One region of the Streptomyces sp. NPDC047917 genome, then DNA from elsewhere that is predicted to be linked to it. Evidence: riboswitches for the same ligand, from Rfam matches in the RefSeq annotation. Region 1 holds a riboswitch; the other holds the start of a gene.
What was found. A riboswitch is a leader RNA that binds a small molecule or an ion and turns the genes downstream of it on or off. The one in region 1 is predicted to bind thiamine pyrophosphate.

Region 1 (7,314 bases):
CCCAGCCATGCGGCAGCCCGTGGGGGCGGCCCCCACAGGCGGGCTGACCACCCGTCACCATGCCTGGGGGTGACTGTTGACCACGGCATCGAGCACTGCTGCCCCGACGCTGATCGGCTCGGTACAGCGAGCGCTGAGGCTGCTGGAGGCCGTGGTGGCCCATCGCGACGGGGCGCCCGCGAAACAACTGGCCAGGGAAGCGGGCCTTCCTCTTCCCACGGCCTACCACCTGCTGCGCACCCTGACGCACGAGGGATATCTGCGCCGGGAGAACGGCGTCTTCCTCATCGGGACCGCGGCGGAACGCCTGGTCGGCGCAAGGGCGTTGCGGAACCGTCGCGGCGGGATGGCCGAGTCGCTGGGCCGCTGGCGCGACATGATCGGCGCACCCGTGTACTGCGCCGTCTACCGCGAGGGTGAGATCGAACTCATCGCGGTCGCGGACACCCCCGCCATCCCCGCCGTCGACGAGTGGGTGTCCTTCCGGGAGACCGGTCATGCCCACGCGATCGGCCAGTGCCTGCTGAGCCAACTCGACGAGAAGGCCCGCGAGGACCACCTCGACCGTCACCCTGTGCGTCCACTGACCCGTTATTCGGTGAAGGACCGGGCGACGCTCCTTGAGCGGCTGCGGTCGCTGGAGCGGACGGAACCTGTCGTCGAGCGCCAGGAGTACGCCCTCGGAACGGTCTGCGCGGCCATCCCGATCACGGCCGGGTTCACCGCTGCCGCGATGGCGATTTCGGTACCCCTGGAGCAGGAGAGTCGGTTGCTCCCCGCAGTCGAACAACTACGTGGCGAAGTGGCCAACCTCTTGCGTTCGTTCGTGTTCTCTATCAGTATCTGAAAAATCACTCCTTGTGATCTGCTATCGCGTGCACCACGATGGCGTCAATAGGGCCACGGGGGATCATTCCTGGCCAGATTCATCTACTGCGGGGTTGAACGATGCGCGAGTCGGTTCAAGCTGAGGTCATGATGAGCTTCCTCGTCTCCGAGGAGCTCTCTTTCCGGATCCCGGTGGAGCTCCGGTACGAGGTCTGCGATCCGTATGCGATCCGGATGACCTTCCATCTGCCCGGTGACGCCCCCGTCACCTGGGCATTCGGTCGTGAGCTGCTGCTCGACGGCCTCAACAGCCCCAGTGGCGACGGCGATGTACACATCGGCCCCACTGAGCCCGAGGGGTTGTCCGACGTACATATCCGGCTCCAGGTCGGCGAGGACCGGGCTCTCTTCAGGGCCGGTACGGCCCCACTTGTGGCGTTTCTCGACCGGACCGACAAGCTTGTGCCACTCGGGCAGGAGTGCACGCTGGGTGACTTCGAGGGCAATCTCGAAGACGCTCTGGGCCGGATTCTCGCCGAGGAACAGAACGCCGGCTGAGCACAACGGCGCCGCCGACCGGCTTGCCGGTCGAACACGGCACCTGCCGAATGGGTGAATTACTCACCTGTGGAGACGCTCAGGTCTTCGTCCTGCGACGACGGCCCCTCCCGGTCCGTACGGGTGCCGAAGCTCCGGCTTCCGCGCCGAGCCCTGTGCGGTCCGCGGAGACGACCAGCGCGGCGAGCACCGTCGTCACCGGCACCGAGGCGACCAGTCCGATCGATCCGACCAGCGTTCGTACTATCTCCTCCGCCACCAGCTCGCTGTTGGCCACCGTCCCCACGCTGCTCTGCGCGACGGAGAACAGCAGCAGCAACGGCAGTGCCGCGCCCGCGTAGGCGAGCACCAGCGTATTGACGACCGAGGCGATGTGGTCGCGCCCGATCCTGATCCCCGCCCGGTAGAGCCCCCGCACACCCAACGTCGGGTTCGCCTGGTGGAGTTCCCAGACCGCCGATGTCTGGGTCACGGTCACATCGTCGAGGACCCCGAGCGAACCGATGATGACACCGGCCAGAAGCAGACCGCTCATGTCGATGTGCGGGTACAGGCCATGGATGAGGCCGGTGTTGTCGTCGGTGTTGCCGGTCAGGCTCGCCCAGCCGATGAAGAGCGATCCGAGCAGCCCGATCAGCAGCAACGAGATCAGCGTGCCGATCACCGCGACCGAGGTACGGGCGGTCAGGCCGTGGCACATGTAGAGCGCGATCAGCATGATCGCGCCGGCCCCGACCACCGCGACGAGCAGCGGATTCGAGCCCTGGAGAATGGCCGGGAGGATGAACAGGGTCAGCACGGCGAACGAGACCGCGAGCGCGACCAGCGCCATCACCCCGCGCATGCGTCCCACCGCGACCACGACCAGGGCGAAGATCCCGGCCAGCAGGGCCATCGGGAACTTCCGGTTCACATCCGTCACCGAGTACTGCAGATCACGGGGCGCGTCGGGGGCGTACGCCACGACCACGCCCTGACCGTCGCGCAGCTGACGCGGTGTGTCGGGCTGGATGATCTCGATGAACGTCCGGCCCTTGTCATGACCGGTCGTCACCTCGATCCTGGCCTTCTTGCACAGCCCCTGCCCGCTTTCCGACGGAGGCGTGGTGCCTCCGTCGATGGGCGTCCGGGCCGCGTTCACCTCCTTGCAGTCCACCTTGACGATGTTCACCACCTTTCCCTGCTGGGTCTGCCGGTCGAATCCGACGCCGGTCCGTTCGTGCGGCGGTGCACCCCCCGGCCAGAGGGCCACCAGACCGACGACGACGGCGGTGGCGAACGGGATCAGTACGGCCGCGATGACTTTGCGCAGGTGCGTGGAGACGGGTGCGGCAGGGCCATGGCTGTGCGAGTGGCCGTGCTGATGGCTCTGTGGTTCGTGGTCGATTCGGGGGGACGTCACCGGCCGATCATCGCAAGAAGGGACGGGCCCACTGTTCAGCAGGCGGGACGGGGCGCTAGCGTGGAGGAACCTTTGCACACGCGGGAGCTCGGAGCACCGGGCTGAGAGGGCGCTGATCTCCGTACGTCCGTACGGGACAGGCTGCGCCGACCGCCGAACCTGTTACCGGGTAATGCCGGCGTAGGGAGTAGGTCTCATGACCACATCGGACGCACGCACGCCTGCCTCGAACCAGAGCGACGAGGCCGGGAAGTCCACCGGCTGGCACAAGGGGTACGTCCGGGGCTCGCGCCCGGACCTCCAGGTGCCGGTCCGTCAGGTGCACCTCACCAACGGCAAGGACGTGACGCTGTACGACACGTCGGGTCCGTACACCGATCCCACCGTCGAGACCGATGTCCGTCGCGGGCTCGCACCGCTGCGGGAGAACTGGATCATCGCCCGCGGCGACACCGAGGAGTACCCGGGCCGCCCCGCCCGCCCCGAGGACGACGGGCTCAAGCACACCTCGCCGCGTGGCGGGCTGCGCAACCTCGACGCGGTCTTCCCCGGCCGACCGCGGCTGCCGCGCCGCAGCCGGGACGGACAGCCGGTGACCCAGCTCGCGTACGCCCGCCGGGGCGAGATCACCCCGGAGATGGAGTACGTGGCCATCCGGGAGAACGTCGAGCCCGAGGTGGTGCGCGAGGAGATCGCGGCCGGCCGGGCCGTGCTGCCCGCCAACGTCAACCACCCGGAGATTGAGCCGATGATCATCGGCAAGCGGTTCCTGGTGAAGGTCAATGCCAACATCGGCAACTCCGCGGTGACGTCCTCCATCGAGGAGGAGGTGGAAAAAATGACGTGGGCGACGCGTTGGGGCGCCGACACCGTCATGGATCTGTCCACCGGCCGCAACATTCACACCACCCGTGAGTGGGTTCTGCGCAATTCCCCGGTGCCGATCGGCACCGTCCCGCTCTACCAGGCACTGGAGAAGGTCGACGGCCGGGCGGAGGAGCTGACCTGGGAGATCTACAAGGACACGGTCATCGAGCAGGCCGAGCAGGGCGTCGACTACATGACCGTCCACGCCGGCGTGCGCCTGCCGTACGTACCGATGACCGCCCGCCGCAAGACCGGAATCGTCTCGCGCGGCGGCTCGATCATGGCGGCTTGGTGCCTCGCGCACCACAAGGAGTCGTTCCTGTACGAGCACTTCGAGGAGCTCTGCGAGATCCTCGCGACCTACGACGTGACGTACTCACTGGGCGACGGGCTGCGTCCCGGCTCGATCGCCGACGCCAATGACGCGGCGCAGTTCGCCGAACTGCGCACGCTCGGCGAGCTGAACTCGGTCGCCAAGCGGTTCGGTGTGCAGACCATGATCGAGGGTCCGGGCCACGTCCCGATGCACAAGATCAAGGAGAACATCGACCTCCAGCAGGAGATCTGCGAGGAGGCGCCGTTCTACACGCTCGGCCCGCTGACCACCGATGTCGCGCCGGCGTACGACCACATCACCTCCGGCATCGGCGCGGCGATGATCGCGTGGTGGGGTACGGCGATGCTCTGCTACGTCACGCCGAAGGAGCACCTGGGCCTGCCCAACCGGGACGATGTGAAGACCGGCGTCATCACCTACAAGATCGCGGCGCACGCGGCGGACCTCGCCAAGGGGCACCCCGGGGCACAGGACTGGGACGACGCGCTCTCCGACGCCCGGTTCGAGTTCCGCTGGGAGGACCAGTTCAACCTGGCCCTCGACCCGGACACCGCACGGGAGTTCCACGACGAGACGCTGCCGGCCGAGCCGGCGAAGACGGCGCACTTCTGTTCCATGTGCGGTCCGAAGTTCTGTTCGATGAAGATCAGCAGGAGCATCACAGAGCAGTTCGGCGGCGACGCCGGCTCGACGCCCGAAGAGATCGAGGCCGGGATGCTGGAGAAGTCGAAGGAGTTCGCGGCAGCAGGCAACCGTGTGTACCTGCCGCTCGCGGAGACGGGCGGCAGGACGGCCGACTGACCCGGCCGCCTCAGCGGAGGGGGGCCCGCCAGGCCACCAGTCCCGGCCGGCCCGCCTCCGCGAAACCCACCGCGAACGGCTTGTCGCCGTCGTCCGTCACCAGGTGGATGCTGCACTCCGTCACGCTGTCGCCCGGCGGTATCGTCCGGGCGACCCAGTCGGACGGACAGCCGGGGATCTTCGTGTCGAGGACGAAGGGGGTCTTACCCCGTATCTGTCGACCGCCCTCGGTGAGCAGGCGGACGCGGTCGGCCTGGTTGGTGTAGAGGTCTTTCGGACCGGTGTTGGTGTAGGTGACCGACACGTAGTACGGGACGCCGTGCCGCTCGCTCTCGTTGAGGTCGAGGTCCAGGCCCGCGAGGTCGCCCGCGCTGCCCCGGCGTACGGAGACCAGCGTGGCGGGCAGTTCGAGGACGCCGTCCTCGCGGGCGTCCCACCGGACGCGGACGATGTCGCCCGGCTCCGCCAGCCCGGCGGACGCCGCCTTGAGGCCGCCCTCGACGGGCCAGATGGCGACCGCTCCGCCCTCGTCGAGGTAGCCGTCGGCGTGGTGCGTCAGCGACAGCACGCCGACGCCCTCGGGCAGCGCGTAGGTCACGCAGGTGTTGTACGAGTCGTCGGGCGCCAGCGAGTTCGGCGCGGCGTCGGCGCAGGGCAGGTCGACCCCGCCCGGCCTGCCGCCGCTGACGTGGACCTTTTCCCCGCTTGCCCAGTCGGTGCCGTTCAGTGTGAAGTCGCTGTCGACCATGTAGGCAGCGGGGATCCTCTCCCGACCGGTGTTGGTGACCTCGAAGGTGAGGTAGTGGGGGACCGTGCCCTTCAGCTCCTTGTCCACGCGCGCCCCCCGCATGTCCTCCTCCGAGCCCCGGACCAGGCTCTTGACCGTGAGCCTGACCTCGTACGACCGGTGGTCGGTGTCCGTGTGGACGACGTCCCGTGCACCTGTCCGCACCGGCAGGTCCGTCCAGGACGCAGGCCTCTTCTCGGCTCGCTCCACGGCCCCGCCCGCACCTTGTTCCCCTGTGCACCCGGCGAGGAGGGGTATCGCCGCCGCGCCCATGGCGGCCTTCTTGACGTAGCTGGACAGGCGCATGGACCTTCCTTGCCGCACGATGATCCGGATCCGCCGGAGGACTGACGCATAGTAGGACGTCACACCGGAGAGGGAGGCGCCGGGCCAGTGCTGTCCGCCCTTCTGCTCGATGAAGATCTCCCAGGGCATCCGGCGCGAGCACGGCGGTCCGCAGTCGGAGATCGAGGCGGGTACGGCGGAGAAGTCCAAGGAGTTCGCGGCGACCGGATCCGGCTGCCGGCCGCGGACCGGTCCGGACACGTCGCCGCCCCGGAGGCTCGCGCTTCCGGGGCGGCGACCGGGCACCGGTCGGGTCAGTCCGGTTCGTGCTCGGGACCGCCGAAGTCGGGGCTGGTGAAGTCCGGTGAGGTGAACGTCGGCCGGGGGCCTGCCGACGGGCCGTTGTCCGGGCTGGAGAAGTCCGGCGGGCTGTAGCCGATCTTCGGGATGCGGTTCGCGGAGCGGACCGGGGTGCGCGAGGCGGGAGCGGCGTCGGGATCGGCGAGCGCGTCCCGCAGGAACGGCAGGATGCCGCGTTCCAGCAGGGCGTGACGCCAAGCCTCCCTGGCCCGCGCCACGTCCTCCGGGAGCTCCTCCTCGTCGTCCTCGACGGGCTGGGCCGCCGATCCGTTGCGCAGTGCCGTGATGAGCAGCCCGACGGCGGCGACCAGGATCGCGGCGGCCGTGACCGCGGCGAAGAACCAGCCCGCCGAGACCATGGTGGAGGCGAAGGACGGCGCCGGGTCGAGCAGCCTCAGCAGATAGCCGGCCAGCAGGAATATGAACGCCGCGGTACCGGCGAGCACCGGTGCCAGGACCGTGACGACGGCTCCTATGCCGGCGCCCGACTGATGCGAACGGCCCGTTCCCGGGCCGGGGCTCGCCTCCTCGTCCGTCCCGTCGGCGGGGCCGCGGAGTTCCTCGCGGGCCTCCACGTAGTGCTTGTACTCGGTGGCGGCCGTCGCGGTGATCAGCTCGGTGGCGTCCAGTGCCATGGTGCGAAGCTGCACGGCATTGAGCCGTTCGCCGACCGCGGCCAGATCCGGCCGTTCATGGGCATGACGCAGTGCGTCGTCGAGGATCCGCTCGTACTCGGGTCGGTCCTCGGCCAGCAGGTGCGGAGCGCTGTTCATGTGCATCCCCCGATGCTCCGTCGGGCCTGAGTGCCCGCTGAACGCGAGCAGTTGGGCGGAAACGGAGGAGAGCCTGCTACTGATACGCCGATGGTAGAGCGCCCACGGCACGGGGTGACAGGGGGTTTCCGTAAATAGGCCCAGCGGTCGGCGTGGTCAGGTCGTGGGACCGTCTTCCCGGAAGTGCGTCAGTCATGCAGAGGCAGTTGGACGACCAGTAGCTTTCCGGCCATGGTCACTCCGCCGTCCATGGCGATGGCGAGCCCGTCCGCGTACACGTGCGGACCCTCGACCACGGGGCCGGAACCGTCCTCGC
Region 2 (7,314 bases), on a different contig from region 1:
GTGGTGCCCCGGTACGTCTCGGACGAGGCGCCGCCGGCGGCCCGGACCACGCCGTTCTCGCGGGCGGGGCCGCCGGTCGTGTCCACGGTGTCGTCCGTGACCGCGTCCGTGCGCCACCGGTGCGCGTGGACCGTCCTGGATGTGGCGAGAAGCACTCGGCGCCGGGTGACGGCGGCCTTCGGTTCGTAGGTGTCGTGGTCGCCGTGCAGCGGGGTGTCCATGCCGACGCCGATGGGGTGGGACCGGGCGTGCCGGCGGGCCTCGGTGCGCGGTGCCGGTCTTCGTCGTCACGGTGGTCGCGCCGTGGTCGCGCCGGCGCGTCGTCTGCTGCTGCCCGGTCCTGGGGACCGTGTCGTCGTTGGTGTACGCGGAGTTCCGCCCGACGGTGGTGGTGACCCGGCCCTTCGAGGTCCGGACGCAGCCCGGGATCTTCCGGGAGCGCCCGGTCGGCACGGCGACATGGGTGGAGCGGTGCCGCGCGGGGTCCGGACGGTCTTCACCACCGGCCGGTCGGTGAGGGTGTCGACGGTGACCCTGCCGCCGGTCCGGGCCGCGTGCGCGCCGGTGCGGAGGAAGAGCGAGATGCACCGGTTCCTGGCCGCCGTCCAGGGGGGCCGCCCGCGTTCCGGACGCCCCCGTACGCCCTGCGGCACGCTACTGACGGATCGCCGACTTCAGCGGTACGGCCGGGTCGGCGGCCCGTTCGGGATCGAGCCGCGCCCCCGCCTCGATGAGCTTGCGCCCCTGGGCCAGATCGCGCGGCCGCCCGACGGCGAGCACCGCGACCAGGACATCGTCCCGCAGCCAGCACACCGACCAGGCGGGTCCGGCCGGATCGCCGCGCCACAGCAGGGTGTCGGCGTTCCCGTGGTGGCCCGCGTACTGCACGAACCGGTCGAACTGCTCGGACCAGAAGTACGGCACGGGGTCGTACGCCACCGGCTCCGGGACGTCGTCGGCCGCCGCGCCGATGATGTTGGCGGCGGCGGTGCGCGGGCCCTGGAGCGCGTTGTCCCAGTGGTGGACGAGCAGGCGTTCGCCGTACCGGGCGGAGGGGAACGAGGCGCAGTCGCCCACCGCGTACACATCGGGCGCCGAGGTGCGCAGCGCCTCGTCGGCGGTCACCGATCCGTCGGGGCCGAGCGCGATGCCCGAACCGGCCAGCCAGCCGGTGGCGGGGCGGGCGCCGATTCCGACGACGACCGCTCCGGCCGGGACGGTACGCCCGTCCGCGAGGACCACCCGGCCCGGCTCGATGCGCTCGACCCGGGCCCCGGTGAGGAGTTCGGCGCCGGTCTGCGCGTACCAGGCGGCCATCGGGGCGGCGACCTCCGCGGGCATGGCGCCCGCCAGGGGCCGGTCGGCGGCCTCGACGACGGTGACCGCGCAGCCGGCGGCGCGGGCCGCGGTGGCGAACTCGGCGCCGATCCAGCCCGCGCCGACGACCACGACGCCGTGCTGCTCGTCGAGGACCGGCCGCAGCCGTGCCGCGTCGTCGAGGGTGCGCAGCAGATGGACGCCGGGAACGCCCTCGGTGCCGGGCAGGACGACCGGTTCGGCACCGGTCGCGATCACCAGGGCGTCGTAGGGAACGGGCCCTTCCGGGGTGTCCAGTTCGTGCGCGTCCGGCCGGACACCGGTCACCTCACGCCCCAGGTGCAGCTCGATCTCCAGCGCCTCGAAGTCGATGTCGAAGGCGGAGTCCTCGGCCTTGCCGAGCAGCACCGCCTTGGACAGCGGGGGGCGGTCGTAGGGCTGGTGCGGTTCCGCGCCGATCAGGGTGACGGGGCCGGTGAAGCCCTGTTCCCGCAGGGCCACCGCGGTCTGCACCCCGGCCATGCCCGCGCCGACGACGACGACGCGGCGTCCTGTCCGCCGGTCCGGCTGCTCTGACTGCTGCTGATCGCTCACCCGTACACCATAAGCACCTGATTGATCGTCAGGAAAGGGTGGGTTGCCCGACCCTGCTCGTCCCGCCGCCCTGCCGCGGCTCCCGCTCCCACCACTTGTCCGGCCGGATCCGGCCGTCCTCCCGGTGCGGGCGATGACGTCGGGCGGGCGGGCCGTGTGACAGCTCCCGCACCGGTCCGGTGGGGGCGGGGTTTAGGGTGGCCGACGTAAGACACTCGCGGGAGCCCGGACGCACCGGGCTGAGAGGGAGGCTGGGCGGCCTCCGACCGTACGAACCTGATCCGGGTCATGCCGGCGAAGGGAGGGGCTGGAAGCCCATGCGTTCTTCTCGGAACGGGAACGGATCCGATGTCCTCGTCATCGGGGGCGGGATCATCGGCCTGGTGACGGCCTGGCGGGCCGCTCAGCGCGGACTGCGTACGGCGGTGGCCGACCCCGAACCGGGTGGCGGCGCCGCCCGGGTGGCGGCCGGCATGCTGGCCGCCGTCACCGAACTCCACTACGGCGAACAGCTGCTGCTGGGCCTCAACGTCGCCTCGGCCGCCCGCTATCCGGCCTTCGTGGCCGAGCTGGAAGAGGCGAGCGGCCAGGAGACCGGCTTTCGCACCTGCGGCACGCTGGCCGTCGCGCTGGACTCCGACGACCGTGCCCATCTGCGGGATCTGCATGCCCTCCAGCAGCGTTCGGGCCTCGAATCGGAGTGGCTCACCGGCCGTGAGTGCCGTCGGCTGGAGCCGATGCTCGCGCCGGGCGTCCGGGGCGGCCTGCGGGTCGACGGCGACCACCAGATCGATCCCCGCCGGCTGGCCGCCGCCCTGCTGACCGCCTGTGAACGGGCCGGGGTGGTCTTCCACCGCGGCTGGGTGGAGCGGCTGGGCGTGGTGGGCGGCAGGGCCTCCGGGGCGGTGCTCGCCGGAGGTACGGAGCTGGCCGCCGACCAGGTCGTGCTCGCCGCGGGGAGCCTCAGCGGGCGGCTGCCCGGGCTGCCGGACGAGGTGGTGCCACCGGTCCGGCCGGTGAAGGGCCAGGTGGTGCGGCTGACCGTGCCCGCCGGGTACGCGCCGTTCCTGAGCCGGACGATCCGGGCAGTGGTCCGGGGCGGCCACGTCTACCTCGTACCGCGCGAGAACGGCGAGCTGGTCGTCGGTGCCACCAGCGAGGAGATGGGCTGGGACACCGCGGTCACCGCGGGCGGGGTCTACGAGCTGCTGCGCGACGCCCACGAGCTGGTCCCCGGCATCACCGAACTGCCGCTCACCGAGACCCTGGCCGGCCTGCGCCCCGCCTCCCCCGACAACGCCCCGCTGCTGGGCCCCACCGCCCTGCCCGGCCTCCACCTCGCCACCGGCCACCACCGCAACGGGGTGCTGCTCACCCCCATCACCGGCGACGTCATGGCGGAGTTCCTCACCGGCGGCGAGCCGCCCGAGCCGGCCCGCCCCTTCACCCCGCACCGTTTCGCCTCCGCCACCGCCTCCGTACGTCAGGAGCAGCCCGCATGACCGAGTCCGCACCGCCCACCGTGTCCGTGAACGGCGAGGCCCGTCCGGTCGCCGCCGGCACCACCCTGGCATCGCTCGTCGCCTCGCTCACCACCGCGCACACCGGTGTCGCGGCCGCCGTCAACGAGACCGTCGTACCGCGCGGCCGGTGGTCCACCGCCGTGCTCCGTGACGGCGACCGCGTCGAGGTCCTGACCGCCGTCCAGGGAGGCTGACCGTGTCCGACGACCTCTTCACCCTCGGCGGCACCGCGTTCGGCTCCCGGCTGATCATGGGTACGGGCGGGGCGGCCGGCCTCGACGTGCTGGAGCGCTCGCTGACCGCCTCCGGCACCGAGCTGACCACCGTCGCGATGCGCCGCCTCGACCCGACCGTCCAGGGCTCGGTGCTCTCCGTCCTGAAGCGGCTCTCCATCCGCGTGCTGCCGAACACGGCGGGGTGCTTCACCGCGGGTGAGGCCGTGCTGACCGCCCGGCTGGCCCGCGAGGCGCTCGGCACCGACTGGATCAAGCTGGAGGTGGTGGCGGACGAGCGGACCCTGCTGCCCGATCCGATCGAGCTGCTGGACGCCGCGGAGATCCTGGTGGACGACGGCTTCACCGTGCTGCCGTACACCAATGACGACCCGGTGCTGGCGCGCCGGCTCCAGGACGTGGGGTGCGCGGCGGTGATGCCGCTCGGCTCCCCCATCGGCTCCGGGCTCGGCATCCGCAATCCGCACAACTTCCGGCTGATCGTCGAACAGGCCCGGGTGCCGGTGATCCTGGACGCGGGCGCCGGGACGGCCTCCGACGCGGCGCTCGCGATGGAGCTGGGGTGTGCGGCGGTGATGCTGGCGTCCGCGGTGACCCGGGCCCAGGAGCCCGAGCTGATGGCGGCGGCGATGCGTCACGCGGTGGAGGGCGGGCGGCTGGCGTACCGGGCCGGCCGGATTCCGCGCCGCCACTTCGCCGAGGCGTCGTCGCCGGTGGAGGGGCGGGCGGTGCTGGACCCGGAGCGCCCGGCCTTCTGAGCCGCCGGTACGGCGGTGGAACGCGTGTTCCTGTCACGGCTCGGCTTCAGTACGGCCCCGGGACCGCCCCGGCCCGTGGGTCGTGTCCGTGGCGGCTCGTAGACTCGCCTGCGTGGATACGACCCTCCAGGACCCTCTTGTCGGGCAGCTGCTCGACGGCCGCTACCGCGTCGATGCCCGCATCGCCGTGGGCGGCATGGCCACGGTCTACCGGGCCGTGGACACCCGGCTGGACCGGGTGCTCGCCCTCAAGGTGATGCACCCGGCGCTGGCGACCGACGCCTCGTTCGTCGAGCGCTTCATCCGCGAGGCCAAGTCGGTGGCCCGGCTCGCGCACCCCAATGTGGTCGCGGTCTTCGACCAGGGCGCCCAGGGGCAGTACGTCTACCTGGCGATGGAGTACGTCGCGGGCTGCACGCTGCGCGACGTGCTGCGCGATCGCGGCGCCCTCCAGCCGAGGGCCGCGCTGGACATCCTGGAGCCGGTCCTCGCCGCGCTCGGCGCCGCACACCGGGCGGGGTTCGTGCACCGCGACATGAAGCCGGAGAACGTCCTGATAGGGGACGACGGCCGGGTCAAGGTGGCCGACTTCGGCCTCGTGCGCGCGGTGGGCACCGTCACCAACACCACCGGGTCCCTCCTGGGCACGGTCTCCTATCTCGCCCCCGAGCAGATAGAGAACGGCACGGCGGACACCCGCACCGACGTGTACGCCTGCGGCGTCGTGCTGTACGAGATGCTGACCGGCTCCAAGCCGCACGGCGGCGACACCGCCGCCCAGGTGCTCTACCAGCACCTCAACGAGCCCGTTCCGGCGCCGTCGGCCGCCGTCCCGGGGCTCCCGGCCGGGCTGGACGACCTGGTGGCGAGCGCCACCGCCCGCAATCCCGAGGGCCGCCCGTTCGACGCGGTGGCGCTGCTCGCCGAGACCCGTGCGGCCCGCTCCGGCCTCACCGACGCCCAGCTGGACGCCGTGCCGCCGCAGGCCACCGCCGAGACGCACGACGCCGCCGAGGACCGCACCAGCGTGATCCCGCGGCTGCTCCCGGCCGGCCAGGGCGTCTCGCACCACACCAGTCGGCTGGAGGTGCCCCCGCCCACCGCGCCGCAGGACCGGCGCCGCCGCGGTCCGCGGCGCTCGGTGGTCGCCGTGGTCGTCGGCGTGCTGCTGGCGCTGGGGATCGGCACCGGTGTCTGGTACATCAACTCCGGGCAGTTCACCCAGGTCCCCCTGCTGCTCGGCCAGACCGAGAAGGACGCCCGGCAGCGGCTCTCGAAGGCCGGCCTGGAGCTCAAGGGCGTCGAGCGGGCGTACAGCGACACCGTGGACCGCGGCAAGGTCATCAGCAGCGATCCGGGGTCCGGCGAACGCGTCAGGGGCAACGACGCGGTGAAGCTCGTCGTCTCGCGCGGCCCCGAGATCGTGAAGGTGCCCGACGTCCGGGACCTCTCGCTCGCCGACGCCAGGCGTGAGCTGAAGAAGGCCGGCCTGGTACCGGGCATGGTCACCAAGGAGTTCAGCGACGGGACGGTCCGGGGCGACGTGATCCGTACGGACCCGGCGGCGGGCACCGAGCGCCACCCGGACTCGGCGGTCGCCCTCCATGTCAGCAAGGGCGCCCCGGTGGACGTCCCGGACGTCAGCGGGCTGTCCGTCGCGGACGCCACCGCCACGCTGGCGGACGAGGGGCTCAAGGCCAAGGTGCTGCCCGGCCGGGTCCATTCCCCCGAGGACGCGGGCGACATCGCCCGGCAGTCGCCGGGCGCGGGTGCCGAGGCCGCCGAGGGCGACACCATCGAGCTCACGGTCTCCGACGGGCCGCGGATGATCGACGTCCCCGACGTCACCGGGAAGGACGTCGACGAAGCCACCAGCGAGCTGAAGGACGCGGGCTTCGAGGTCAAGGTCGACCGTCCGTTCCTGTCCTTCAGCGACACCGTCGCGAGCCAGTCCGTCGACGGCGGCGAGCAGGCCGCCGAGGGCAGCACCATCACCATCAAGACCAAGGGACTCTAGATCCATATGCGCAACCCAGTCGGCGGCCACATCCCGGTGGCCGGCGGCCTCGCCAAGGTCGGCCTCCCCTACGCCCGCGAGATGGGGGCGGAGGCCGTCCAGGTCTTCGTCGCCAATCCGCGCGGCTGGGCGACCCCGGTCGGAAGTCCGGCCCAGGACGAGCGGTTCCGCGCCGAGTGCGCCGCCGCGTCCATGCCGGCGTACGTGCACGCCCCGTATCTGATCAACTTCGGATCGCACACCGGGGCGACCGTGGAGAAGTCGGTGGACTCGCTGCGCCACTCGCTGCGCCGGGCCCGCGAGATCGGCGCCCTGGGCGTCGTGGTGCACACCGGGTCGGCGACCGGCGGGCGGCCGCGCGAGCAGGCCCTCGCGCAGGTGCGCACGCACATGCGGCCGCTGCTGGACGAGCTGACGCACGACGACGACCCGTATCTGCTGCTGGAGTCGACCGCCGGGCAGGGGTTCTCGCTCTGCTCGCGGACCTGGGACTTCGGCCCGTACTTCGACGCGCTCGACGCCCATCCCAGGCTCGGCATCTGCCTCGACACCTGCCACATCTACGCGGCGGGCCACGACCTGACCGGGCCGGTGGGCATGCGGCAGACCCTGGACCAGCTGGTGGCGACGGTCGGCGAGGGCCGGCTGAAACTGATCCACGCCAATGACTCCAAGGACGTGGTGGGAGCCCACAAGGACCGGCACGAGAACATCGGCGCCGGGCACATCGGCGAGGAACCCTTCCGCGAGCTCTTCTCGCACCCGGCGACCGAAGGCGTACCGCTGATCATCGAGACGCCGGGCGGCAAGGAAGGCCACGCGGCGGATGTGGCGCGGCTGAAGGGGCTGCGCGACCTGGACCGACGGAGCTC

Region 2: linked by a shared signal. The riboswitch ahead of thiO (glycine oxidase ThiO) and the one ahead of thiC (phosphomethylpyrimidine synthase ThiC) in region 1 are both predicted to bind thiamine pyrophosphate.

Annotation. Positions count from the first base shown of each region.
Region 1 covers NZ_JBIDCA010000001.1:265,282-272,595, reverse strand. The annotation lists gene ACGF8B_RS01145 (IclR family transcriptional regulator) at 77-847, shown strand; gene ACGF8B_RS01140 (SsgA family sporulation/cell division regulator) at 949-1,386, shown strand; gene ACGF8B_RS01135 (YibE/F family protein) at 1,466-2,788, opposite strand; TPP riboswitch at 2,859-2,992, shown strand; gene thiC (phosphomethylpyrimidine synthase ThiC) at 2,985-4,793, shown strand; gene ACGF8B_RS01125 (hypothetical protein) at 4,804-6,126, opposite strand; gene ACGF8B_RS01120 (hypothetical protein) at 6,180-7,004, opposite strand; gene ACGF8B_RS01115 (metallophosphoesterase) at 7,187-7,314, opposite strand, start outside.
Region 2 covers NZ_JBIDCA010000005.1:378,055-385,368, forward strand. The annotation lists gene ACGF8B_RS14500 (hypothetical protein) at 1-221, opposite strand, end outside; gene ACGF8B_RS14505 (NAD(P)/FAD-dependent oxidoreductase) at 655-1,911, opposite strand; TPP riboswitch at 2,119-2,231, shown strand; gene thiO (glycine oxidase ThiO) at 2,229-3,413, shown strand; gene thiS (sulfur carrier protein ThiS) at 3,410-3,628, shown strand; gene ACGF8B_RS14520 (thiazole synthase) at 3,631-4,425, shown strand; gene pknB (Stk1 family PASTA domain-containing Ser/Thr kinase) at 4,538-6,442, shown strand; gene ACGF8B_RS14530 (deoxyribonuclease IV) at 6,449-7,314, shown strand, end outside.